DNA from 3 places in the Kitasatospora sp. NPDC056800 genome. Region 3 is predicted to be linked to each of the others. Evidence: riboswitches for the same ligand, from Rfam matches in the RefSeq annotation. Region 3 holds a riboswitch; each other region holds the start of a gene.

Region 1 (7,450 bases), on a different contig from region 3:
TTCGGCTTCCGCAACTCCGACAGCGACTACATCCTCATCCTGGACGCCGACTTCGCGCCCCGGCCGGACCTGCTGAACGAGATGCTCCCCTACATGGAGGCCGACCCCCGCCTCGGCATCGTCCAGTCCCCGCAGTTCTTCCGCATCCTGGACTCGCAGAACTGGATCGAGCGCGGCGCCGGCGCCGTCCAGGAGCTGTTCTACCGGACCGTCCAGGTCTCCCGGCAGCGCAGCGACGGCGCCATCTGCGTGGGCAGTTGCGCGGTGTACCGGCGCGCGGCGCTGGAGGAGAACGGCGGCACCACGCTGATCGGCCACTCCGAGGACGTGCACACCGGGTTCGACCTGCGCCGCCTCGGCTGGGACCTCCAGTACATACCCGTCGCGCTGGCCACCGGCGTCTGCCCGGACAACGTCGGCGGCTTCTTCAACCAGCAGTACCGCTGGTGCACCGGCTCGATGAGCCTGCTCGGCAGCAAGAAGTTCTGGCAGACCAAGCTGCGGCCGATCACCCGGGCCTGCTACCTGTCCGGCTTCTTCTACTACATCCACACGGCGCTGTTCACCGTCGTCTCACCGCTCATCCCGATCGTCCTGCTGCTCGCCCGCCCCGACCTGATCCGCTGGGAGAACACCGCGCTGGTGCTGCCCGGCCTGCTCTACGCGACGGTCATCTTCCCGCTCTGGCACCGCAACCCCTACCGGCTGGAGGCCTGGGCCGCCCGCATGATGTACGGCTGGGCGCACGTCTTCGCCATCTGGGACATCGTGCGCCGCAACCGGATGGCCTGGCAGCCGACCGGCTCCAGCGGCGCCAAGCGGAACAGGACCCGGCGGTTCTGGATCGGCGTCATCGCCTGGGGCGGCGGAACCGCCCTGCTCTGGGTGCTGCTGAGCATCTGGCGGATGCTCACCATGGGCCCGCTGAACTTCGCCCTCGTCCTCGCCTCCGGCCTCTTCTACGCCACCATCGTGGGCCGGGTCCTCGTCCAGCCCCGCCCGACGGAAGCAGTGTGATCGCCATGACCGCCCACCCGAGACGGGCCGGCCGGCTCCGTCACCGGCTGGCGCTCCCGCTGCTGGCCGCCGCCGGCCTGCTGCTCACCACCGCGTGCGGCCCCGAGGACCCCGGCTTCGCGATGCAGAAGGACCTCGCCCAGGCCGCCCCGGCCGCCACCCCGGCCCCCGGCGCCCCCGGGACTCCCGGCACTCCGGGCGCGGCCCCCGCCGCGGGGGGCACCGCGCCGGCCGCGCCCGCCACGCCCAAGGCCCTGCCGGCCGGCGTCCCGTACGACGTCACGCCGCTGCTCAGGCCGAGCCACAAGTACCTCGGCGCCGCCCTGCCCGACGTCCCCGCCACGATGGACGCGCTGCCCGGCTACCGCGACGCGATCGGCAAGCAGCCCAACGTCCTGGAGTTCTACGCCCATTGGAAGGGCGGCTTCGACACCGCGGGCGCCCGCCGGATCCACGACGCCGGGGCGCTGCCCTTCATGGCCTGGGAGCCGCACGACCGCTCGCTCGCCTCGATCGCGGCCGGCGACACCGACGACTACGTGCGCGGCGTCGCCAAGGCCGTGGCCAAGTTCAACCTGCCGATCGCCGTCAGCATCGCCCACGAGATGAACGGCGACTGGTACCCGTGGGGCCGTCAGGCCGCCACCCCCGAGGACTTCGTGGCCGCCTGGCGCCACGTCCACGACCTCTTCGACCAGGCCGGCGCCACCAACGTGATCTGGGTCTGGAGCCCCAACATCACCGACCCCGCGCCCAACACCCGCCTGGAGCCGTACTACCCCGGCGACACCTACGTCGACTGGGCCGGCATGACCGGCTACTTCACCAAGACCGGGCCCAAGACCTTCGACGCGCTCTACGGCCCGACCATGGCCGAGATCCGCGGCTTCTCCCAGAAGCCCTTCTTCATCAGCGAGACCGCCTCCGAGCAGGGCAAGCGCCAGCACGCGGACATCGACCAGCTGTTCTCCGGGCTGGAGGCGCACGACGACATCGTCGGCTTCGTCTGGTTCAACATCGTCAAGCGGGCGGACTGGCGGGTCGAGGCCGTGCCGGACACCCTCGCCGCGTTCAAGCAGCGCGTGTCCGACCCCCGTTACGGCTTCGACATCCGGAACCCCTGATGAGCACTGAGTCCGAGTTCTCCCCCGTCCCGCACGGCCGCTCCGCCCACGACCCGGCCGCCGAGCCGGACCCGGACGGGCCCGGCGCCGTGGCGGTGGACAGCCCCGACGGGCCCCGCCCCGCCGTAGCGGTCGACAACCCCGACGGCGTCGAGCTGGCCCCGTACACCATCCCGCGGGTCCCCGCGATCGGCTGGGACCCGGGCACCAGCCCCCGGCGCCGGTGGATCGCCCGCGGCCTGCTGGGCGCCGTCCTCACCGTCCAGGCCGCCCTCTCGCTGCGCCTGCTGGCCGCCGCGCACCCCGACGAGGCCGCCGCCATGGTCGCCGGCCGCCAGCAGCTGGCCCACCTGCTGCACGGCACCCCGGTCACCACCGACCTGGTCGACCGGGTGCACGGCTCGCCCTGGCTCTACCCGCCGCTGGCCGGCGCCGCCGCCGACGCCAACGGCATCTGGGGCACCCGGCTGCTCAGCCTCGGCTTCGCGCTGCTCACCACGGTCCTGCTGTACTCGCTGACCCGGCGGCTGTTCAACGAGCGGGTCGCCATCTGCGCCATCGCCGGGTACGCCGTCCTCCAGTCCACCGTCGTGGTCGGCTTCTACGCCGCGCCCGAGTCCCTCGCCGTCCTGCTGGTCGCCCTCGCGGCCTGGACCACGGTGTTCACCGCAGGCCGCCATCCGGCCCTGGCCCTGCTCGCCGCCCCGCCCACGGCGCTGGCCTGCGCCACGGCCTACTCCGCGGCCTTCGCCGTCCCCGCCCTGGTGGCCCTCGCCTTCGCCTGCGCCCGGCCGTACCACCGGGTGGGCCCGGCCGCCCTGCGCTCACTGCTGACGGCCCTCGGCACCCTCGTCCTGCTGCTCCCGTACGGCACCCTCGGCAAGGTCGCCGGGTGGTCGCCCTCGCGCGGCAACGCCCCCGGCTCGGCCGGCTCGGTCCTGCTCGGCACGCTCCAGTGGGCCGGCCTGTTCACCGTCCTCGCGGTGGCCGGCACCATCGCCTACGCGCGCCGCGAACAGATGCCCGAGCACGACGCGCCGGAGAAGGAGCCCCTCCCCACCACCCGGGGCCGGCGCGCCCTGCTCGGGGCCGTCCTGACCGCCACCGCCCTGCTGGTCCCCGCCGCCCACCTGTGGACCGGCACCTCCGGCGCGCTGTTCCGCCACCTCGGCTACGGCATGCTGCTGGCCGCCCCGCTCGCCGGGGTCGGCCTGACCCGGCTGGTCGGCGCCCACTTCCGCCACCCCCAGCTCGGCATCCTGGTCTGGGTCGCCCTGCTCGCCCTCGGCCTGGAGCAGTCCGCGCTGCGCTACCAGAACGGGCCCGACTCCGGCCGCCTGCTGGCCGTCCTGCGGGTCCACACGGAGCCCCAGGGCCGCTACCTCACCGAGGTCGACGGACTCGCCGAGTACTACCTCGGCGGCGTCTCCAAGCCCGAGCAGTGGGTCTCCGCGCGCGCCGGCACGGACTACCGCGACGGGGCCGGGGTCGAGCACCACGGCGACGACGGCAGCGTCGCCGCGATCCGGGACGGCTGGTTCACCATGGTCGTCCTCGACAGCACCGCGCCGAGGGCCACCGACCGGGCCCTGAGCGAGGCCCTGGGCGCCGCCGGACACTACCGGCTGGTCGCCCAATTCACCTCGCCGACCGGCGATTCGAGCACGTACAAGGTCTATCTGAAGCACTGACCGGCTGCCCGGCCCACGCACATCCGCGACACGACAGGCACAACATATGGTGCCGCCGCAGTCCGGCGGCACAACATGTATGCTCGCTTCTGCTGTCGATGCAGGGGAACCCGGTGCGAATCCGGGACTGCCCCGCAGCGGTGAGCGGGCGGCTCCAGCAGCCGCACCCCGCGAGTCCGAGTACCTGCCGACGGCGTGCGCCACGGCCCTCCCGCAGAGGCCGCGCCGGCACCAGCAGTACCCCTCCGGGCCTCGCGGGCGGGCCGGGGAGTCACCTCGCGCGACGCTTTTTTGCGTTCGCGCCGTGCTCCCCTGCCCAGATCGGCCCGGTGGCCCCCCGAGCACCGCCGCCGATCGCCGCCAGGAGAGAGCGCCTTGACCACCGCTGCCTCAGCCACCCTGCCCGCCCAGGGCTCCGGTACCGCCTTCACCGACCCGACGGTCTCCGACCCCGGGGGCGCGCTGCTGCGGCTGCTCACCGACCGCAGCACCGACCTCACCGAGGTCGACCCCGGCCATGTCGCCGCCGCCGCGCTGCGCGGCCGCCACGCCGGCTCGGACTTCGCCGAGCTGCGCGGGCTGGCCGTGGACGCCGCCGCGTCGATGATCGCCGAGGACCCCCAGTACTCGAAGCTGGCCGCCCGCCTGCTCGCGCTGGAGATCGTCGACGAGGCGAACAGCCAGGGCTCGGTGTCCTTCTCCGCCTCGATCGCCGTCGGGCACACCGAGGGCCTGATCGGCGACACCACCGCGGACTTCGTCGCCAAGCACGCCGCCGCCCTGGACGCGCTGATCGACACCGCCGGCGACGACCGCTTCGAGTACTTCGGCCTGCGCACCGTGCAGTCCCGCTACCTGCTGCGCCACCCGATCACCCGCAAGGTGATCGAGACCCCGCAGCACTTCCTGCTCCGCGTCGCCTGCGGCCTGGCGGTCGGCGACTCCGAGCAGTCGGTGCGCGAGGTGGCCGAGCTGTACGGCCTGATGAGCCGCCTGGAGTACCTGACCTCCTCGCCGACGCTCTTCAACTCCGGCACCCGGCACCCGCAGATGTCGAGCTGCTACCTGCTCGACTCGCCGCTGGACAACCTGGACTCGATCTACAACCGCTACGCGCAGATCGCCCGCCTGTCCAAGCACGCCGGCGGCATCGGCCTGTCCTACTCGCGCATCCGCTCGCGCGGCAGCCTGATCCGCGGCACCAACGGCAAGTCCAACGGCATCGTGCCGTTCCTGCGCACCCTCGACTCCTCGGTCGCCGCCGTCAACCAGGGCGGCCGCCGCAAGGGCGCGGCCTGCGTCTACCTGGAGACCTGGCACGCCGACATCGAGGAGTTCCTGGAGCTCCGCGACAACACCGGCGAAGAGGCCCGCCGCACCCACAACCTCAACCTGGCGCACTGGATCCCGGACGAGTTCATGCGCCGGGTCAACGCCAACCAGGACTGGTCGCTGTTCTCCCCGGCCGACGTGCCGGAGCTGGTCGACCTGTGGGGCGCCGACTTCGACGAGGCCTACCGCAAGGCCGAGCTGGCCGGCAAGGCCGTCCGCACCATCCCGGCGCAGACCCTGTACGCCCGCATGATGCGCACCCTGGCGCAGACCGGCAACGGCTGGATGACCTTCAAGGACGCCTCCAACCGCGCCGCCAACCAGACCGCCCTGCCGGGCCGCACCGTGCACTCCTCCAACCTGTGCACGGAGATCCTGGAGGTCACGGACGACTCCGAGACCGCCGTCTGCAACCTCGGCTCGGTCAACCTCGGCGCCCACGTGGCCCCCGGTGCCACCGTCGACGACCTGCTCGGCGCCATGGACTGGGAGCGCCTCGACGCCACCGTCCGCACGGCCGTGACGTTCCTCGACCGCGTGGTGGACATCAACTTCTACCCGACCACCGAGGCCGGCACCTCCAACTCCCGCTGGCGGCCGGTCGGCCTCGGCGTGATGGGCCTCCAGGACGTCTTCTTCAAGCTGCGGATCGACTTCGACTCCGCCGAGGCCGCCCGGCTCTCCACGCTGATCGCCGAGCGCATCATGCTCACCGCGTACGAGCGCTCCGCCGACCTGGCCGAGCAGCTCGGCCGCCACGAGGCGTACGGCGAGACCCGCGCCGCCCGCGGCGAGCTGCACATCGACCACTTCCCGACGGCCGCCCCGCAGTGGGCCGACCGCTGGACGGCGCTGCGCGCCCGGATCGCCGAGACCGGCCTGCGCAACTCGCTGCTGCTGGCCATCGCGCCGACCGCGACCATCGCGTCCATCGCCGGCGTGTACGAGTGCATCGAGCCGCAGGTGTCCAACCTGTTCAAGCGCGAGACGCTGTCCGGCGAGTTCCTCCAGGTCAACCCGTACCTGGTGCGCGAGCTCAAGGAGCTCGGCGTCTGGGACCAGCAGACCCGCGACGCCCTGCGCGACGCCAACGGCTCCGTCCAGGACCTGAACTGGCTGCCCGCCGGGGTCCGTTCGCTGTACCGGACGGCCTGGGAGCTGCCGCAGCGCGCGCTGATCGACCTGGCCGCGGCCCGTATGCCGTACCTGGACCAGAGCCAGTCCCTGAACCTGTTCATGGCGGCGCCGACCATCGGCAAGCTCAGCTCGATGTACGCCTACGCGTGGAAGGTCGGTCTGAAGACCACCTACTACCTGCGTTCGCGCCCGGCCACCCGCATCGCCCAGGCCGCGTCCGGCACCGCCCGTGCCGCCGCGCCGGCACCGGTGCCCGTGAACACCCCCTCCCTCACCCCGGAGCAGGAAGCCGCCATCGCCTGCTCCCTGGAGAACCCCGAGTCCTGCGAGGCCTGCCAGTGACCACCCCCGAAGACCGCAAGATGCTGCTCGACCCCGGCTTCGAGCTGACCCTGCGCCCGATGCGCTACCCGTCGTTCTACGACCGGTACCGGGACGCGATCAAGAACACCTGGACCGTCGAGGAGGTGGACCTGCACTCCGACGTCGCCGACCTGGCGAAGCTCAGCGAGGGCGAGCGCCACCTCATCGGCCGGCTGGTCGCGTTCTTCGCGACGGGCGACTCGATCGTCTCCAACAACGTGGTGCTGAGCCTCTACAAGCACATCAACTCGCCCGAGGCGCGCCTGTACCTCTCGCGGCAGCTGTTCGAAGAGGCCGTGCACGTCCAGTTCTACCTGACGCTGCTGGACACCTACCTGCCCGACCCGGAGGACCGCAACGCGGCCTTCGCCGCGGTGGAGAACATCCCCTCCATCCGCCAGAAGGCGCAGTTCTGCTTCAAGTACATGAACGCGGTCGACCACATCGACTCGCTGCAGACCAAGGAGGACCGCCGCGCGTTCCTCCTGAACCTGATCTGCTTCGCGGCTTGCGTGGAGGGCCTGTTCTTCTACGGCGCCTTCGCCTACGTGTACTGGTTCCGTTCGCGCGGCCTGCTGCACGGCCTGGCCACGGGCACCAACTGGGTGTTCCGCGACGAGTCCATGCACATGGACTTCGCGATGTCGGTGGTCGACACCGTCCGCGAGGAGGAGCCCGACCTCTTCGACGACGAGATGGCCAAGCAGGTCACGGAGATGCTGGAGGAGGCCGTCGAGGCCGAGCTCCAGTTCGCCCAGGACCTGTGCGGTGACGGCCTGCCCGGCA
Region 2 (8,013 bases), on a different contig from region 3:
CGGAGGTCGGCTCGTCCAGCACCAGGACGCGCGGGTGCGCGGTGAGCACCGAGCCGATGGCGACGCGCTGCTGCTGGCCGCCGGAGAGCTCGTAGAGGGCCCGGTGGCGCAGGTCGGCCAGGCCGAGCAGGTCCAGGGTCTCCTCGACGCGCTTGCGCATGGTCTCCGGCGGGATCGCCAACTGCTCCATGACGTACGCCAGTTCCTCCTCCACCGTGTCGGTGGTGAAGCCGGCCAGCGGGTCCTGCCCGACCACGCCGACCACGTCGGCGAGTTCGCGCGGCGGGTGGTGGGCGGTGTCGCGGCCGTCCACGGTGACCCGGCCGCGCAGGGTGCCGCCGGTGAAGTGCGGCACCAGGCCGTTGACGGCGCCGAGCAGGGTCGACTTGCCGACACCGGTGCGGCCGACCACCAGGCAGAGCTCGCCCTCCGGGATGTGCAGGTCGACGTCGCGCAGGACGGGCGTGCTCTCGCCGTCGTACACCACGCCGACCCGGTCGAATCGGATCACGTGCTCACCTCGGAGGTCGTGCGGTCGGTGCGGTCGGTGGGGGTGGCGTCGGGACGTTCGGCCGGGCGCGGCCCCGGCCCGGCGGCGGGTCCGGGCGTCCGGCCGGGCGGCGGCGAGACGATCCCGGCCGCCCCCGCCAGCAGCAGGGCGAGCACCGGGACGAGCGGCAGAGTCGGCCAGGTCAGCGGGTACAGCGAGGGGTTGAGGTCGGTGGCGTCGTAGCCGACGGTGGCGAACAGCAGCACGGCGGCGGTCACCCCGCAGCCGGCCACGCCCCACTCGGCGGCCCGCCAGCGGTCCGGCCGGTAGGTGGTGCGCCGCACCCGCCGCCCGCCGAGCAGCAGGCCCGCCACGCAGAGCACGGCGCCCGCGAGGAAGGCGGGCAGGCCGAGCGCGGCCGGGGCCGTCCCGTCCAGCAGCCCGTACACCCCGGCGCACAGGCCGCACATGCCGAGCAGCATCAGCGCGCCGGTCAGCCGGCGGGAGCGGCGCGAGGCGGTGCCGGAACGCCCGTAGCCGCGCGAGTCCATCGCGGCCGCGAGGCTGAGCGAACGCTCCAGCGCGTCCTCCAGGACCGGCACCACGATGCTGCGCAGGGCGCGGACGCCCTTGCGCCGCCCGGCACGCAACCGCCGTGCCCGGGCGACGCGTTGGACGCTCTGCACCAGCTGGGGCGCGACGCTGAGCGACACCGTCACCGCGACGCCCAGCTCGTACAGGGCCCCCGGCAGCACCCGCAGCGCCCGCTTGGGGTTCGCCAGGGTGTTCGCGGCGCCGATGCAGCAGATCAGACAGGCCAGCCGCAGCCCGTCGAAGGCCGCCGAGAGCGTGGCCTCCAGCGAGACCGGGCCGCCGATCTCGATGCCCGCGTACCAGGCGGGGGTCGGGATGTGCGGCAGGGAGAAGAGCAGGTGGTCGTGCGGGGTGACACCGGTGGCGAAGACGCACCGGAAGACCACCCGGATCGCCACCACCGTCAGGGCCAGCCACAGGTAGTAGGTGAACCCGCGCGCCCACGGCGCCTCGCTGCGGCGGGCGGTGACCACGAAGCCGAGCACGGCGAGGACGAGCAGGAGCAGCAGCGGGTTGGTGGTGCGGCTGGCCGCCGTCGCCAGGGCCAGCGCCCAGGCCCACCAGGCCAGCGGGTGGAGGTTGCGCGGGACGCGCCGGCCCCCCGCGACCCGCCCGGGGGCGCGCTGCGGGGAGCCGGACTCGCGCTTGTCGAGCGTGCCCACCGGATCACTCGGCCCGTCGGCGGCGGCGCCGGGCGGCCACCACCGTGGCCACGCCCAGCGCCACGACGAGGACCGAGCCGAGCACGGTGGGGACCATCGAGCCGGAGTCGTGCGGGGCGTCGGCCACCGGGTTGGCGTCCACCACCCCGCCGGGCACGGCTGCCGCGGACGTCGGCCCGGCCTCGGCCGCGGCCGTCTGCGGTGTCGACTGGTCGCTCGGGGTGTCCGTCGGCGGGGCGGTGGACGGCTCGGCCGGCACCGGCGTGGGGTCGGGCGCGCCCGACGGGGTGCTGCCGTCCTCGGGGATGGCGGGGTCCGTCCCCGGGGTCGCGGCGGACGCGGGCGGACGGGCTCCGCCGGGCTGAGGCGCGGCGGGGGCCGGGGCCCGGCCGCCGGTTGAACCAGTGCCGCCGGTTGAGCCGGAGCCGCTGCCGCCCGTCGTACCGGAACCGCCCGTCGTACCGGATCCGCCTGTCGTACCGGAACCGCCCGCCGCTCCGCCGGAGCCGCCCGTCGTGCCCTGGCCGGGGTCGGCCGGCTGCCCGCCCGGGCTGGGGTTGTGGGCCCGGACGCTGTCCGGCGAGATCGTCGGACGCCCTTCGGTGCCCTCGACGTTGGTGCCGCCGAAGATCCACAGGTCGACGCTGCCGGGCTTCGGCTGGTAGAGCATCGCGCCGAGCTGGCTGTAGGACCACTCGTTCTGGCCCGGATCGGCGTGCCAGTACGACCAGTACGCGGTGGCCGGGGGCGTCAGGACGCACTTCTCCTGGTCCGGCGTCGGGTACTGCTTGCCGCCCTGGAAGCCGCTGTAGCCGATCCGGCAGATGAAGGCCGGTCCGTCGTGCCCGGTGCCGGTGGTCTTCCAGCCGCCCTGGTTGAGCAGGGTGAACCCGGTGGTGGGCGTGGTCCCGCAGGAGCGCAGCAGCGGGCCGCCCCACTTGCCGAAGTCCACGGCGAGTACGGCACCGGAGGTGGTGGTGCACTGCTCGATCGGCAACGGGGTCGCGGCGGCCGGGGTGGTGCCCGCGGCGACGCCGCCGAAGGCGAGCGCGAAGGTCAGCGACGCCGCCCCGGACAGCCGGGCGAGGCGCGTGCCGAGCCCCCGGCTCACCGGTGACGCCCCGGGGCGGCCGCGGTGCGGCGACGGGCGACGAGGACGGCCCCGGCGCCGAGCGCGGTCAGCGCGCCGGCTCCCGCCGTCAGTGCCAGTGCCTGGCTTCCGGTACTGGCCAGGCCCCCTGAACCGGTCCGCACCGGTACGCCCCCGGCCTCGGCGACACCGCCGGACGACGGGGTGTCGGTGGCCGGGGCCGCCGCGGTCGTCGTGGGTGTCCCCGTCGGTGTCGCGGTCGGCGTCCCGGTGGGAGTAGGCGTCGGCGTGCCCGCGAGGTCGCGGGACAGCGTCCCGAAGGAGATGCCGGTGGCACCGCCCAGCACCTGGGTGGACGCGCGGACGTCCGACCCCCGCTGCCCGGCGGCCGCAACGTTGAACCCGCCGTCGCCGTTCTGCTGCCCGGCGAGGAAGTCGAGCGCCTTGGCGATCTGTCCACCGTAGGCGGCCTGGCGCAGCGTCATGCCCTGGACGGCCAGCGCGGCCGAGTTGGTGGAGTCGCCGGACGCGCCGGGGAAGCCGCCGTCGGGCAGCTGCCGCGCGGCGAGCCAGCCGAGCCCCTGGTCGACCGCCTGGGCGGCCTCGTCCCCGGGGACGAGGGCGAGGGCCATGACGGCCATCGCCGTGCTGTCCACGTCGGAGTCGCCAGTGGCGGGGATCAGGCTCGGCCAGGAGCCGTCCGGGTGCTGGAGGCCCTTCAGGTAGGCGATCGCGGGGGCGACGCTGGTGGACTCCCCGGCCCGGAGCTGGGCCATGACGGCGAGCGCCTGGGAGAAGACGGAGGTGGCGTAGGCGTAGTTGCCCGGGGCGGCGCAGCCGGTGTTCGCTTCGGCCTTGGCGCACACCAGCGCGGCGAGGGCGGCGATCAGGTCGTGGCCGCCGAAGTCCCGCGGGTTGCGGCCGACGGCCTCGGCGAGCAGCGCCTCCTTGCCGATGGACCCGCCGCCGGCGTACTCGGTGCCGATCGCGGTCCAGTCGTTGACTGTGCGCTCGCTCGCGTCCTTGCCCTGCTGGTCGAGGAAGTCGACGATCCGGCGAAGCGCGGCGTCGTCGGTGCCGGTCGCGGCGAGGGCGTAGGCCCCGTCGATGGTCAGGCCGAAGTCGGCGAAGGCCGGGAAGCCCTCGTAGTAGTGGCCGTCGATCAGGCGGGACGGGTCGGTGAGGTAGGCGCTCCCCCTGGCCGCGTCGGGTTTCCTCCCCGCGGGCGGGGTCGGCGTGGTGGTGGGGCCGTCCGGGTTGTGCCGGACGGTGGTGAGGTCGGTGCCGGTGAGGGCCAGGAGGGCCTGCTCGGTGGCGACGGCGTCCGGGTCGGTGGTCGACTCGTCGGGGCCGAAGCCGCCGTCCTTGCCCTGCCGGGCGGCGAGCCAGGCGGTGGCGGCGGCCCGGTGGGCGTCCTGGCCGGTGGCCCGGAAGACCTGGGCGGCGATCGCGGTGCTGGTGGTGTCGCCGGGGGCGCCGGGGTACGGGAGGAGGGAGCCGTCGGACTGCTGGCTCGCCGCGAGCTGGTCGGCGGCCTTCCTGGCGGCCGCTTCGTAGCCGGGGGCGGTCCGCAGGGCGAGGGCGGCGATCGCGGTGGCGGACGGGTCGGACTCGCAGTGGTCACCCGCGACGATCATCGAACCGGCCATGCCGCCGTCGGCGCACTGGAAGGCCGCGAACCGGGCGAGGGCCGGGGCGGGCGGCGTCACGCCGGCGCGCTGGAGGGCGATGACGCCGAGGGACTGGACCCAGGGCGAGGACGCGCCGAGGAAGTCCCCGGCGGCGGTGCACCTGCCGTTCTCCCCCGCCCCCGTGCAGACGTGGTCGGTGAGCGCGGCGACCAGGTCCCGCCCGCCGAAGGCGCGCGGGTCGCGGCCGGTGCTCTCGGCGACGAGGGCCAGCAGCGCGGCGGCCCTGGTGTCCGGCGCGCCGGCCGGCCCGTCGGGGTGCAGGAACGCGTCGGTGTGGGCGTCGAGGAAGGCGACCACCTTGCGCAGCGCCGGGTCCTGCGTCCCCGCCGCCGCGAGCGCGATGGCGGTGAGGGCGGTCCGGGGGTAGTCGGGCCCCGGGGCGGCCCAGTTCTCCATGTGGTCGCCGCCGACGAGTTGGCCGGCCAGCCAGGCCGCGGCGGCCGCCGGGTCGCCCGTGGCGGAGGGGGATCCGGTCGGGCTCGTGGTCGGGGTTGCCGAAGGGGAGGCGGAGGGCGAGGGGCCGCCGTTCCTGGCGCGGACGGAGTCCGGGGTGAAGTTCGGCGCCCCGCTGGTGCCACCGATGTCCGTACCGCCGTAGACCCAGGCCTCGACCTCGCCGGGCTTGGGCTTCTGCGTGCCGGCCCCGAACCGGCTGTAGGACCAGGCCTGTTGGCCGGGTTCGGCGATCCAGTACGACCAGTACGCGGTGGCCTGCGGGGTGTTGACGCACGGCTCCTCGGCCGGTGTCGGGTACTGGGCGCCACCGTTGAAGGTCCCGGTCCCGAGCCGGCAGATGAAGGCCGGTCCGTCGTGCTCGGTGCCGGTCGTGGTGAAGCCGGCGTTGTGCAGCAGGTTCATGCCCGTCGTGGGGTGGGCGTCGCAGCCCCGGACGACACCGCCGCCCCAGTGGGTGAAGTCGACGGCGACGATCGCGCCCGTCGTCGCCGTGCACTGCTCGATCGGGTCGGCTGAGGCGGTACCCGGGTACCCGAGCAGGACCGTGCCGCAGGCGGCGACGGCGACGGTGCCGGCGACCACCAGCGAGGCGAGGTCCCGGTTCCTGTGACGTGTGCGATTGCTGCTGACCCTCACGACGACTCCCTGGTCGGTCGACACGCGAGGCGACGGCGCAGCCGACGGTCGCCCGCGGGCACGGGGGCCGTCGAAACCGCGTCGTAGTCCGCGACGACGCAAGTGCTCTGTGAACAGACCCCCGGTCCAGGCATTCCGGCTCACCCACCCCCAGGTGGGTCCACGGTTGCGGGTCAGCGCCGGAGTTGGACCGGCTTCCCCTGAATGCCGAGGGCAAAAAATCGGTTCATCAGACCACGCTGACCGACGGAGAGTCAACGGGGCGTCAGGTCGATCACATCACCTCGTCGGGCGACGGACCTGTGCGGTAGCGTCCGCGGTGGCCGAGCGGGGGAACCCGGTGCGAACCCGGGGCTGACGCGCAGCGGTGTGGGGCGGTGACCGTACCGTCCCGAGCCCGAATGCCCGCCCGGCCACGCACCACGGCGAATGCCGGCCCACGCGATCCGGGCGGCGACCGCTCCGGCAGTCGCGCGCCCCGAGCGGACGCGGGAGTCCCGGGGCAGGGTCGGCGCCCGCCACCCCAAGGAGCCTGTCCCGTGCCCCTCCCCACCCCGTCCCGCGCCGCCTCGGCGACCACCGTCGCCCTGACAGCCGGAGCCCTGCTGCTCTCCGCCGTCCCCGCCCACGCGACGGCCACCCCGGCCCAGATAGCCACCTCCAAGAGCACCGGCGTCACGTACCTGAAGTCCCTCCAGGCCGCCGACGGCAGCTACGTCACCGGCGGCGGACTCTCCAACGAGTGGGCGTTCAGCGCGCTCGCCGCCGCCGGAACGGCCGCCGCCGACGTGACCCCCGGCGGGGACACCGGCAAGAACGCCCGCCTCGTCTACCGCAACCAGCTCGCCGCCCCCGGCTGGCCCGGCACCTCGCCCGTGGCCACGGACTACGAGCGCGCCGTCCTCAACGCCTACGCGGCCGGCATCGACCCCGCCCGCGTCGGCCCCGGCCGCAACCTCCTCGCCGACCTCACCGCCTACTGGCAGACCGCCGAACCCGGCTACTACGGCCCGTCCGCCAACTTCAACGGCACCGTCTTCGGCCTGCTCGCCCTCGCCGGCGCCAGGACCCAGGCCGGCGCCCAGCGCGCCCCGCAGCCGCTGCTCGACGCCTCCGTCACGGCCGTGCGCGCCAACCAGCACAACGACGGCGGCTGGAACTACAGCAAGGCCGCGGGCGACCCGACGGCACTCGCCCAGGGCAGCGACATCGACATGACGGGTGCCGCCATGGCCTCCCTCTGCACCGCCGGAGTGCCCAACACCGATTCCGCGGTCGTCGCCGCCAAGAACTTCCTCAAGGGCAAGCTCGCCTCCTCCGGCGCCTTCAACGCCATGTTCGGGGTGAACACCGACTCCAACGGCTGGGCCGTGTCCGGCCTCAACGCCTGCGGCATCAACCCCCAGGGCACCGACTTCACCAGCGGCACCGGCAAGACCCCGGTCGACTTCCTGATATCCCAGCAGTTCAAGCCCGGCGGCGGCTTCAAGTACCTTCCCACCGACACCAGCCCGTCCGCCTACGCCTCCGTCGACGGCCTGCGCGCCGTCGCCGGTGCCGGGTTCACCGCCACCCCGCCCGCCCCGACCACCGCGGGCGAGCCCGCCTGGGCCGCCACCACCGACTTCACCGCCGGCACCGCCGCCCGGCTCCCGCTGGTCGTCGACGACGGCACCGGCGCGCTCAGGGTCTGCGCCGTCACCCTCACCCCGACCGGCACCACCGCGACCCTCGGCGACGTCCTCGACGCGGCCGCCACCGCGACCCCGAGCGGCTGCGTCACCTCCGTCACCCCGTCCACCGGCGGCGGCACCGTCACCGCGCTCAACGGCACGGCCAACGCCGGCTCCTCCACCTGGAAGCTCAGCCTGGACGGCGCCACCGCCACCCCGGCCGCCCGGGCCGCGACCGTCCACCTCGGCGACACCGTCTCGCTGCGCTACGGCGGCTGACCGCACGACGACGCAGGACGGGGGCACCGGCGCCCCGGCCCCTTCCGGAGACGGGGCCGGGGCGCCGGTGGCCCTCCGCCTGTCAGGGCGCGGTGGTGCCCGGCTGTGCGCCGGCGCCGAAGGACCAGCCCTCGACGTCGCCGGGGGCCGGGTCGTAGCTGCCCGCGCCCAGGCTGCTGTACGACCAGGGGCCGCCGTGCTGGGCGTGCCAGTACGACCAGTAGGCGCTGCCGGTCGGGTTGGTGCAGGCCGTCGGCAGGGCGTTGATGGTGCAGACGAAGCCCGGGTAGCGCGGGTGGAAGGCGTACGAGAATCCGGCGCCGGTGAGCGCGGCCAGGCCGCTGGCCGGGTCGCCGGGCGCGCAGCCGGTCTGGATGCCGCCGCCGACGGCGGTGAAGTCGACCACGACGGTGACGCCGGTGGTGCCGCCGCAGGCGGCCGC
Region 3 (8,013 bases):
GGGTCGCAGGCGAAGCGGCAGTCGTCCACGGTGGCGATGGACGGCAGCAGGCCGGCCAGCGCGCGCACCATGGTCGACTTCGCGGTGCCCTTCTCGCCGCGCACCAGCACGCCGCCCACGGCCGGGGAGACCGCGTTCAGCAGCAGTCCGAGCCGCAGGTCGGCCATGCCGACGATCGCGGTGAACGGATAGCGGACGTCACTCATGCCGTACCCCAGTCCTGTCGTGCCTGACTCTGTGATCGTGCCCGGCCCTGCCGCCCCGCCCGGTTCGGCGGTCCTGCCCAGCCCTGCGTCCGTGTCCGGCTCATGCGTCACTCCCAGGGGCCCCGGGCGGGAGGAACGGCAGCGATCCGGCCGCCGGCACCCCGCCCTCGATCAGCTTCCACAGCGCGTCGGTGTCCGCGTGCTCCTCGATCAGGTCGCCCAGCCGGTCCAGCCGGGCCTCGCGCGCCGCGGCGAAGGAGGTGTCCGGCGCCGGGACGAACGCCCGGCCGGACAACTCGGCGACCTCGCGCAGGAGTTCGCGGCGGAACCCGTCGTTCTCCAGCGCGCCGTGCCAGGTGGTGCCCCAGACCGGGCCGACCCGGCAGCCGTCCAGGAAGGGACTGCCCCCCTCCACGGTCACCACCCCGTGGTGGATCTCGTAGCCCTCGACCCGCTGCCCGAACGCCTCGCCGACCGGCCGCGCCAGCACCTTCTCGACACCGAACCGCACCCGCGTCGGCAGCAGCCCGAGGCCGTCGACGGCGCCCGCCTTCGACTCGACCTCGTCCACGATCGAGTGCGCCAGCATCTGGTAGCCGCCGCAGACCCCGAGGACCGGCAGTCCGGCCGCCACCCGCGCCTTCAGGGCCGGCTCCAGGCCGCGCTCGCGCAGCCAGGCGAGGTCCGCGACGGTGGCCCGGGTACCGGGCAGCACCACCAGGTCGGCGTCGGCCAGCTCCTCCGGCCTGGTCGCCCAGCGGACCAGCACGCCCGGCTCCTGCGCGAGCGCGTCCATGTCGGTGAAGTTGGACAGCCGGGGGAAGCGCACCACGGCCACCCGCAGCACGTCCGCGCCGAGCGGCCCGGGCCCGTCCGCCCGGTCCGCCACGGTGGACAGGTCCAGCGAGTCCTCGGCGTCCAGCCAGAGCCCGGGCAGCATCGGCAGCGTGCCCAGCACCGGACGGCCGGTCAGCTCGTGCAGCATCTCCAGCCCGGGCGCCAGCAGCCGCGCGTCGCCGCGGAACTTGTTGACGAACCAGCCCGCCACGTGCCGCTGGTCCTCCGCCGACAGCAGCGCCAGCGTCCCGTACATCGCCGCGAAGACCCCGCCGCGGTCGATGTCCCCGACCACCACCACCGGCAGGGCGGCGGCCGTGGCCAGGCCCATGTTGGCGATGTCGCGGTCGCGCAGGTTGATCTCGGCGGGCGATCCCGCGCCCTCGCAGACCACCACGTCGTAGCGGCCGCGCAGGTCGGCCAGGCACTCCAGGGCGCGCTCCAGCAGGACGGGCTTGCGCTCGCGGTAGTCCAGCGCGCCGACCTCGGCCACCGGTCGGCCGAGCAGCACCACCTGGCTGCGGCCGTCCGCGCCCGGCTTGAGCAGCACCGGGTTCATCGCCGCCTCCGGCTCCACCCGGGCGGCCTGCGCCTGCATCGCCTGGGCGCGGCCGATCTCGGCGCCGTCGGCGGTGACGAAGGAGTTGAGCGACATGTTCTGCGCCTTGAACGGCGCGACCCGTACGCCCTGGCGGGCGAGCCACCGGCAGATCCCGGCCGTCACCACGCTCTTGCCCGCGTCCGAGGTCGTCCCCGCGACCAGCAGTGCGTTGCTCATGCCCGTCCCCTCTTCTTCAGCAGTGCCCGCAGCAGGACGTGCCCCGCGACCGTCGTACCCAGCGCCAGTGCGCCCACCCGCCGGGAGAGCGCGCAGGCCCGCTCGATGTCGTCCACCGTCACCGGCCGCAGCTCCGCGCCCAGGACGGGCCGGTGCTCCACCCGCTCCCCGTACCGCAGCGTGCCGCCCAGTCGGACGCCCACCGCGCCGGCGAACGCCGATTCGGCCTGGCCCGCGTTCGGGCTCGGGTGCGCGGAGCCGTCGCGCCGCCAGACCCGCCAGGCGGTCCGGGGCTCGGGGGCGGCGGCCACCGTCAGCAGCGCCGTCAGCCGGGCGCCCGGCCAGCCCGCCACGTCGTCCAGCCGGGCCGAGGCCCAGCCGAACCGGGCGTAGCGGGGCGAGCGGTGGCCGACCATGGCGTCCAGGGTGTTCACGGCGCGGAAGGCCAGCAGGCCGGGGGTGCCGGCCAGGGCGCCCCAGGTCAGCGCGTTCACCACGGCGTCGGCGGTGTTCTCGGCCACCGACTCGACCACCGCCCGGGCGATCTGCTGCCCGTCCAGCGCGCTCGGGTCCCGCCCGCACAGGTGCGGCAGCCGCTCCCGGGCGGCGGCGAGGTCGCCGGCGGCCAGCGAGCGGCCGATGGTGCGGGCCTCCCGGGTCAGCGAGGTGCCGCCGAGCACCGTCCAGGTCGCGGCCGCCGCCAGCGCCGCCCGGCCCAGCGGGCGCCGGCCCACCGTACGGTCCAGGGCGAACGCGCCCGCCGCGACCGCGCCCACGCACAGCGCGGTGTACCCGGCCCCGGCGGCGCGGTCGTCGCGCCACAGCCGCCGCTCCAGCCGGGTCGCGGCGCTGCCGAAGACGGCCACCGGGTGGCCCCGGCGGGGGTCGGCGAAGCGGGCGTCGGCGGCGTAGCCCGCGGCGGCGCCGAGTGCGAACACGGCGGCGCGGGCCAGCGGGCGCGAGGCTCGGGTCAGCGGGCGCGGAGCGGGGGAAGGCGCGCGCGGGGTCATCGGCCGCACGGCGGAGGGCAGCTCGGAGTCCGGCCGGGCGGGGCAGCCTGCATCGCGTGCGTGTCCTCACTCAGGGTCCGCGCCCTGGATCGACGTGACGGCGGCGAGAGTCTCCTGGCTTCCGGGTCGAACGCACCCCCGGAGCCTTCCAGCGGCCGTCGACGGCCCGCCGTGGCGATGTTCCGAGCGTGCTCCCCGGTGACAGTGGCGGGACCGCGCCGGACTTCCACCGGCTTCCTCTCCATGCCTCCGTTTGGCCCCAGGATCCCATCACGGGCCCGAACCGGGAGTCAACCGAGGTCACGGAGGGGTTGGTCACACGGGGACGCCGCTGACGCCCGGTCGGATCGCCCGGCGCGGCCCCGCCCCGACCCCCGCCACCGGCACCCCCTGAGTACCGCCCTGAGCACCCCGGGAGCGCCCGCCGGGTGACCCGGACGGCCCAGCCCGGTGGCCGCTCGGGCGGAGCGCCGGTGAACTGGGGCTCGAACACCGTCCGGTCCGTGAACAACGTCCGTGAACAACAGAGCGGGGAGCGAGATGCGTTGGGGAACCGCCGCCGTCGTGGCGGCCGCCGCGGTGGGGGCCGCCGTGCTGGTGGTCGGCCGCCGGGCCTCCGAGCGGATGGTCCGTCCGGTGACCGCCGTCCAGGAGTCCGGGCCGGTCCAGGTCCGCGCCCTCGCCGCCGGCCGGGTCACCTTCACCCGCGGCCCCGCGAGCCTGCGCCCCGGCCGCTGGGCGGTGGAGTGGGCGGACGGCGGGCACGCGGTCGTCGAGGAGGTGCTGCACGCCGACGAACAGGGCGTCACCCGCCGACTGGTCCGCGCCGACCGGGGCACCCTCGTCCCCGGCACCGAGGTCCGCTTCACCCCGCGGGTCCACCTCGGCGACCCCACCGAGGCGCTCGGCCTCGCCTTCGCCGACACCGCCGCCGACGGCGAGCTCGGCGCCCTCCCCGCCTGGCGGCTCGACGGCAAGCGCGGCACCTGGGTGATCCTGGTGCACGGCCCCGGCGACGACCGCCGGCAGACCCTCCCGGTGCTCCCCGTCCTCGACCGGCTCGGCCTGCCCGCCCTCGCCGTCACCTACCGCGGCGACCGGGGCGCCCCCGCCTCCCCGGACGGGCTCAGCCACTTCGGCGAGACCGAGTGGCGCGACATCGAGGCGGCGGTACGGCTGGCGCTCGACAGCGGCGCGGGCAAGGTGATCCTGTACGGCTGGTCCGTCGGCGCGACCATCGTGCTGCAGACCGTGGCCCGCTCCGCCTGGTCGCACGCCGTCCGCGGTCTGATCCTCGACTCGCCCGTGCTCGACCTGCCCGCCTCCGCCCGCCGGGACGCCGCCCGGGCCGGCTTCCAGGGCGTCGCCGCCGAGCTCGGCGCCCTCGCCGCCGAGGGCCGCACCGGGGTCGACCTCGCCGACTTCGGCCGCATCGCCGACGGCACCGACCTGCGGGTGCCGACCCTCCTCCTGCACAGCCCCGAGGACCGGATCGCGCCCTTCGGCGCCGCCGAGAAGCTGGCCGCCGCCCGCCGCGACGTGGTGAGCCTCCAACCCTTCCCCGGCGCCGACCACGCCACCCTCTGGAACACCGCCCCCGACCGCTACACCGAACTCCTCCGCCGCTGGCTCACCCCGCTCCTCTAGGGGCTCAACCACCCCCCCTGTGCGCGAGGGCGTTTTCGGCTGGTCCCCGCCGCTTTTCCCGGTGCGATTCCCCCCGTCCGAGAATGAACGTTCCTCCCATTCCTCCGGGCCCGCGTGAAAAGTCGGCCCGGCCGACTTCCGGTGCGGCTCGATCCCGATCACGCCGCCCGCCATCCGTCCGGATTCGGGCTGGACAGTCCTGCCGGGCGTCGCCGGGCCGAAACGCCCCCGTAAGGGCCCCTCGGCTGTCAGGAGCAATATTTGGCCCGGCCCCTTACCCCCCACCCGTACGCACGGTGACCGCCCGAGCATTCCGGGCAACCGGCCCGCCCCCTGTGGCATGGGCAGGTCACACGTTTCCGGCCAGGCGGTTTGCCGTTGTTGCCCGATCTTGCGGAGGTGCCACCGGCGGTCGCCCGGTCGTACGGACAACCGGATGTGACAGAAGGCCGGTACAAGGGGAAGACTGCTCGACGTGACGTCTCGGAACCCGCGCGACCGTGATGCCCCGCTCCCGCCGACGATCGGTACCGGTGCGACGGTGACCCGTCTCCCCGGAACGGCCCAACGGCCCGCCGGTGGCAGGCCGGGCGGGGCGGGAGTCCCCCGTAACGCAGTACCCCGGCGACGAGGGCCCGCTCCGGCTCCCGGGCGGGGCAGGGTTCCCGTGCCGGAGGGCTTTCCGGCACCCTCCGAGCTGGCGCCGCTGGCCCGCCGGATGCTGGTGGACGCCGTCCGGGTCGCCCGCTGGGCCGGTGAGCTGGCCGAGGTCGACAAGCGCGGCGAGCTGCTCCCGGACGACGCCCGCGCGGCGGGCCGGGCCCTGGCCATGACGGTCGGTGCCGCCGCCAAGGCCTGGGGGCAGGCGCTGCTGGTGGGCCTGGTGGAGGCCCGGGACGGCGGAGCCGGCCCCGGCTGGCGCCTGCACGCCTGGGAGCACGACGACGAGGCCGTGGTGCGCGGCTGGTCGGCGCTGTTCGACGCCTGGACCCTGCTCGCCCCGGTGCCGCCCGCGGCGCTGCGCGGCGTCTTCGCCGTCCTGGCCGGGCAGGCCGTGGACCAGGCCCCGCAGCTGCTCTCCTTCCTGCACCTGGTGGACGGCCCGGTCGCCGAGAGCGAGCTGCTGGAGCTGCTGCGCCGCGGCCTGGACGAGCGCCGGGTCGGTACCGGCCTCGGCGGACCCGGCCTGTCGCCGGTGCCGCACGCGGCCTCGGCCGTCTCCGCCGTCCGCGGCACCTGCCGTGCGCCGCAGATCGACACCCCCGCCGCGCCCTCGGACGTGGCCGCCGTCCTGGACTGGATGCTGGACGGCCTGGCGGCCGTCGGCGCCCTGGTGCGCAGGAACGACGCCGCGGAGCTGTCGCCGCTCGGCCACTGGGCGGTGCGGGCGAAGCTGGAGGAGATCTGCACGGTCGCGCAGACCGCGGCCGGGCACATCGAGCAGAGCGCCTTCGAGCTGCTGAACGCCTGCGCGGACTACTCGCCGGGCCCGGCCCGCGCCGAGTTCCGGGCCTGGGTCGCGGCCCGGCCGGCCGACCGGGCGGTGGGCGAGCTGCTGGACGCCGCCCAGGGCGACGACGCGCTGGTGCGCGGGCTGGCCTTCGAGGCGCTGCGGGTGGCCGGCGGACCGGCCGAGCAGGCGGTGCGCGCGGCGGTGGACGAGCCGGTGCTGCGCCCGTACGCGCTGCTGTGGCTGGCGGAGCGCGCGGACGAGGGCGTCGCCCCGGCGGACGTGCTGGGCGCGGAGGACGCGGCCTGGCTCTGGGTGGACACCGCGGCCGCGGTGCTCGACCACGGCGAGACCGAGCTGCTGGTGGGCCACGTCGAGGGCGCCGCGGCGGGCGACCCGGTCCGGCTGTTCGCCCGGGCCCGGCAGTCCGGCCACCCGCGGGCGGCCTCGGTGCTGACGGCGGTCTCGAGCGTGCACCCGGACCCGGGCGTGGCCCGGGCGGCCCGCCGCTCGGCGTTCAGCGTGCACACCGGCGGCGCCTGAGCCGCACGGGCGCACGGGAACACGGGCGCACAGGAACACGGGAACACGGAAAGGGCCCGGAACCATCAGGTTCCGGGCCCTTCCCCATGCCGGTCGTGGGACGGCTCAGCCGAGCCGCGACTCCGCCCGCCGGGCGCGGACGTCGCCGACCTTCTGCCCCACCTTGCGGCGGATGACCAGCAGCGGCGCCATCGCGGCGAGCGTGATCTGGGCGAACGCGCCGACGTGCATCAGGCTGTCGCCGCCGGGCAGCCCGGTCGCCCAGGCGGCCAGGCAGCCGATCGCGACGACGACCCAGCAGAGCGTGGCGGTGGCCAGCAGCCCCTGCGGCTTCGGGTACTCGATCCGGCTGACCATCAGGTACGCGGCGCCGAAGATGGCGAGCAGACCGGGCAGGAACGGCGGGTCGAGCAGCACGATGGCGATCACCGTCATCGCGCCCATCGGGCAGGGCATGCCCTGGAACACCCCGGGCCGCATCTTGACGGCCGAGAAGCGGGCCAGCCGCAGGACCACCGCGAGCAGTACGGTCAGCGCGATCAGCGCCGACAGCTTGCTGTTGGAACCCGGGGAGACCATGCCCCAGACCGCGACGAAGTAGGCCGGCGCGATGCCGAAGCTGATCAGGTCCGCGAGGTTGTCCAGTTCCGCCCCGAGGGCGGAGGAGCGCAGCTTGCGCGCCACCAGCCCGTCGAAGAGGTCGCACATCGAGCCGATCAGCAGCAGCGTGACCGCGGTGGCGGCGCTGTGCCGGTCCGGAGCGGCGTCCGGGTTGGTGATGTGCGGGACCAGGACCCCGGTGGTGATCGAGTAGATCGCCAGGAAGCCGCAGACGGCGTTCCCCAGGGTCAGGAAGTCGGCCGTGGACAGGTGCTGGGGAGAGCGCGGGGCACGCAGCTCGCGGTCCCGTGCCCAGCGGCGGCGGCGCAGGGCCGTCTCCTCGTCGTCCAGGCCGACGATTGTCTCAGGATCAGTCACGGTCAAGGCGCGTCACCCCGGCTGTGGTCTTCTGGCCGACCTCGACGCCGACCTCGACGCCGGCCGGCAGGTAGGTGTCGACGCGGGACCCGAACCGGATCAGACCGATCCGGTCGCCCTGCTCGACCTTGGTTCCGGCGTCCACGTACGGCACGATGCGGCGGGCCACGGCCCCCGCGATCTGGACCATCTCGATGTCGCCGAGCTCGGTGTCGAAGTGCCAGACGACCCGCTCGTTCTGGTCGCTGTCCTTGTTGAACGCGGGGACGAAGCCGCCCGCGACGTGCTCGACCGACGTCACGGTGCCCGGCAGGGGCGCGCGGTTGACGTGGACGTTCAGCGGGCTCATGAAGATCGCGACCCGGGTGCGGCCGTCCGGCCAGGCGTCGATGCTCTGCACCACGCCGTCGGCGGGGGAGATCACTCTGCCCGTGCCGATCTCACGCTCGGGGTCGCGGAAGAACCACAGCATGCCCGCGCCGAGGGCACAGGCGGGTACCGCAGCCAGGGCCCACTTGCCGCTGCGCCGGGTGAGGGCGGTGGTCACGGCGGCCGTGGCGAGGG

Evidence for each region. A riboswitch is a leader RNA that binds a small molecule or an ion and turns the genes downstream of it on or off. The one in region 3 is predicted to bind cobalamin.
Region 1: linked by a shared signal. The riboswitch ahead of ACFRQN_RS36925 (ribonucleoside-diphosphate reductase subunit alpha) and the one ahead of ACFRQN_RS00735 (cobalamin biosynthesis protein) in region 3 are both predicted to bind cobalamin.
Region 2: linked by a shared signal. The riboswitch ahead of ACFRQN_RS03590 (prenyltransferase/squalene oxidase repeat-containing protein) and the one ahead of ACFRQN_RS00735 (cobalamin biosynthesis protein) in region 3 are both predicted to bind cobalamin.

The regions. Positions count from the first base shown of each region.
Region 1 is NZ_JBHUAL010000263.1:255-7,704, reverse strand. Features, by position in the region: gene ACFRQN_RS36940 (glycosyltransferase family 2 protein) at 1-1,017, shown strand, start outside; gene ACFRQN_RS36935 (glycoside hydrolase family 26 protein) at 1,023-2,141, shown strand; gene ACFRQN_RS36930 (glycosyltransferase family 39 protein) at 2,141-3,832, shown strand; cobalamin riboswitch at 3,905-4,039, shown strand; gene ACFRQN_RS36925 (ribonucleoside-diphosphate reductase subunit alpha) at 4,232-6,643, shown strand; gene ACFRQN_RS36920 (ribonucleotide-diphosphate reductase subunit beta) at 6,664-7,450, shown strand, end outside.
Region 2 is NZ_JBHUAL010000008.1:65,327-73,339, forward strand. Features, by position in the region: gene ACFRQN_RS03575 (ABC transporter ATP-binding protein) at 1-511, opposite strand, end outside; gene ACFRQN_RS03580 (CbiQ family ECF transporter T component) at 508-1,746, opposite strand; gene ACFRQN_RS03585 (hypothetical protein) at 1,751-2,857, opposite strand; gene ACFRQN_RS03590 (prenyltransferase/squalene oxidase repeat-containing protein) at 2,854-5,619, opposite strand; cobalamin riboswitch at 5,727-5,871, opposite strand; cobalamin riboswitch at 5,950-6,026, shown strand; gene ACFRQN_RS03595 (hypothetical protein) at 6,159-7,571, shown strand; gene ACFRQN_RS03600 (flagellar hook-length control protein FliK) at 7,654-8,013, opposite strand, start outside.
Region 3 is NZ_JBHUAL010000002.1:22,514-30,526, forward strand. Features, by position in the region: gene ACFRQN_RS00725 (putative cobaltochelatase) at 1-206, opposite strand, end outside; gene ACFRQN_RS00730 (cobyric acid synthase) at 307-1,821, opposite strand; gene ACFRQN_RS00735 (cobalamin biosynthesis protein) at 1,818-2,831, opposite strand; cobalamin riboswitch at 2,939-3,072, opposite strand; gene ACFRQN_RS00740 (alpha/beta hydrolase family protein) at 3,372-4,478, shown strand; gene ACFRQN_RS00745 (hypothetical protein) at 5,146-6,471, shown strand; gene ACFRQN_RS00750 (phosphatidylcholine/phosphatidylserine synthase) at 6,577-7,455, opposite strand; gene ACFRQN_RS00755 (phosphatidylserine decarboxylase) at 7,442-8,013, opposite strand, start outside.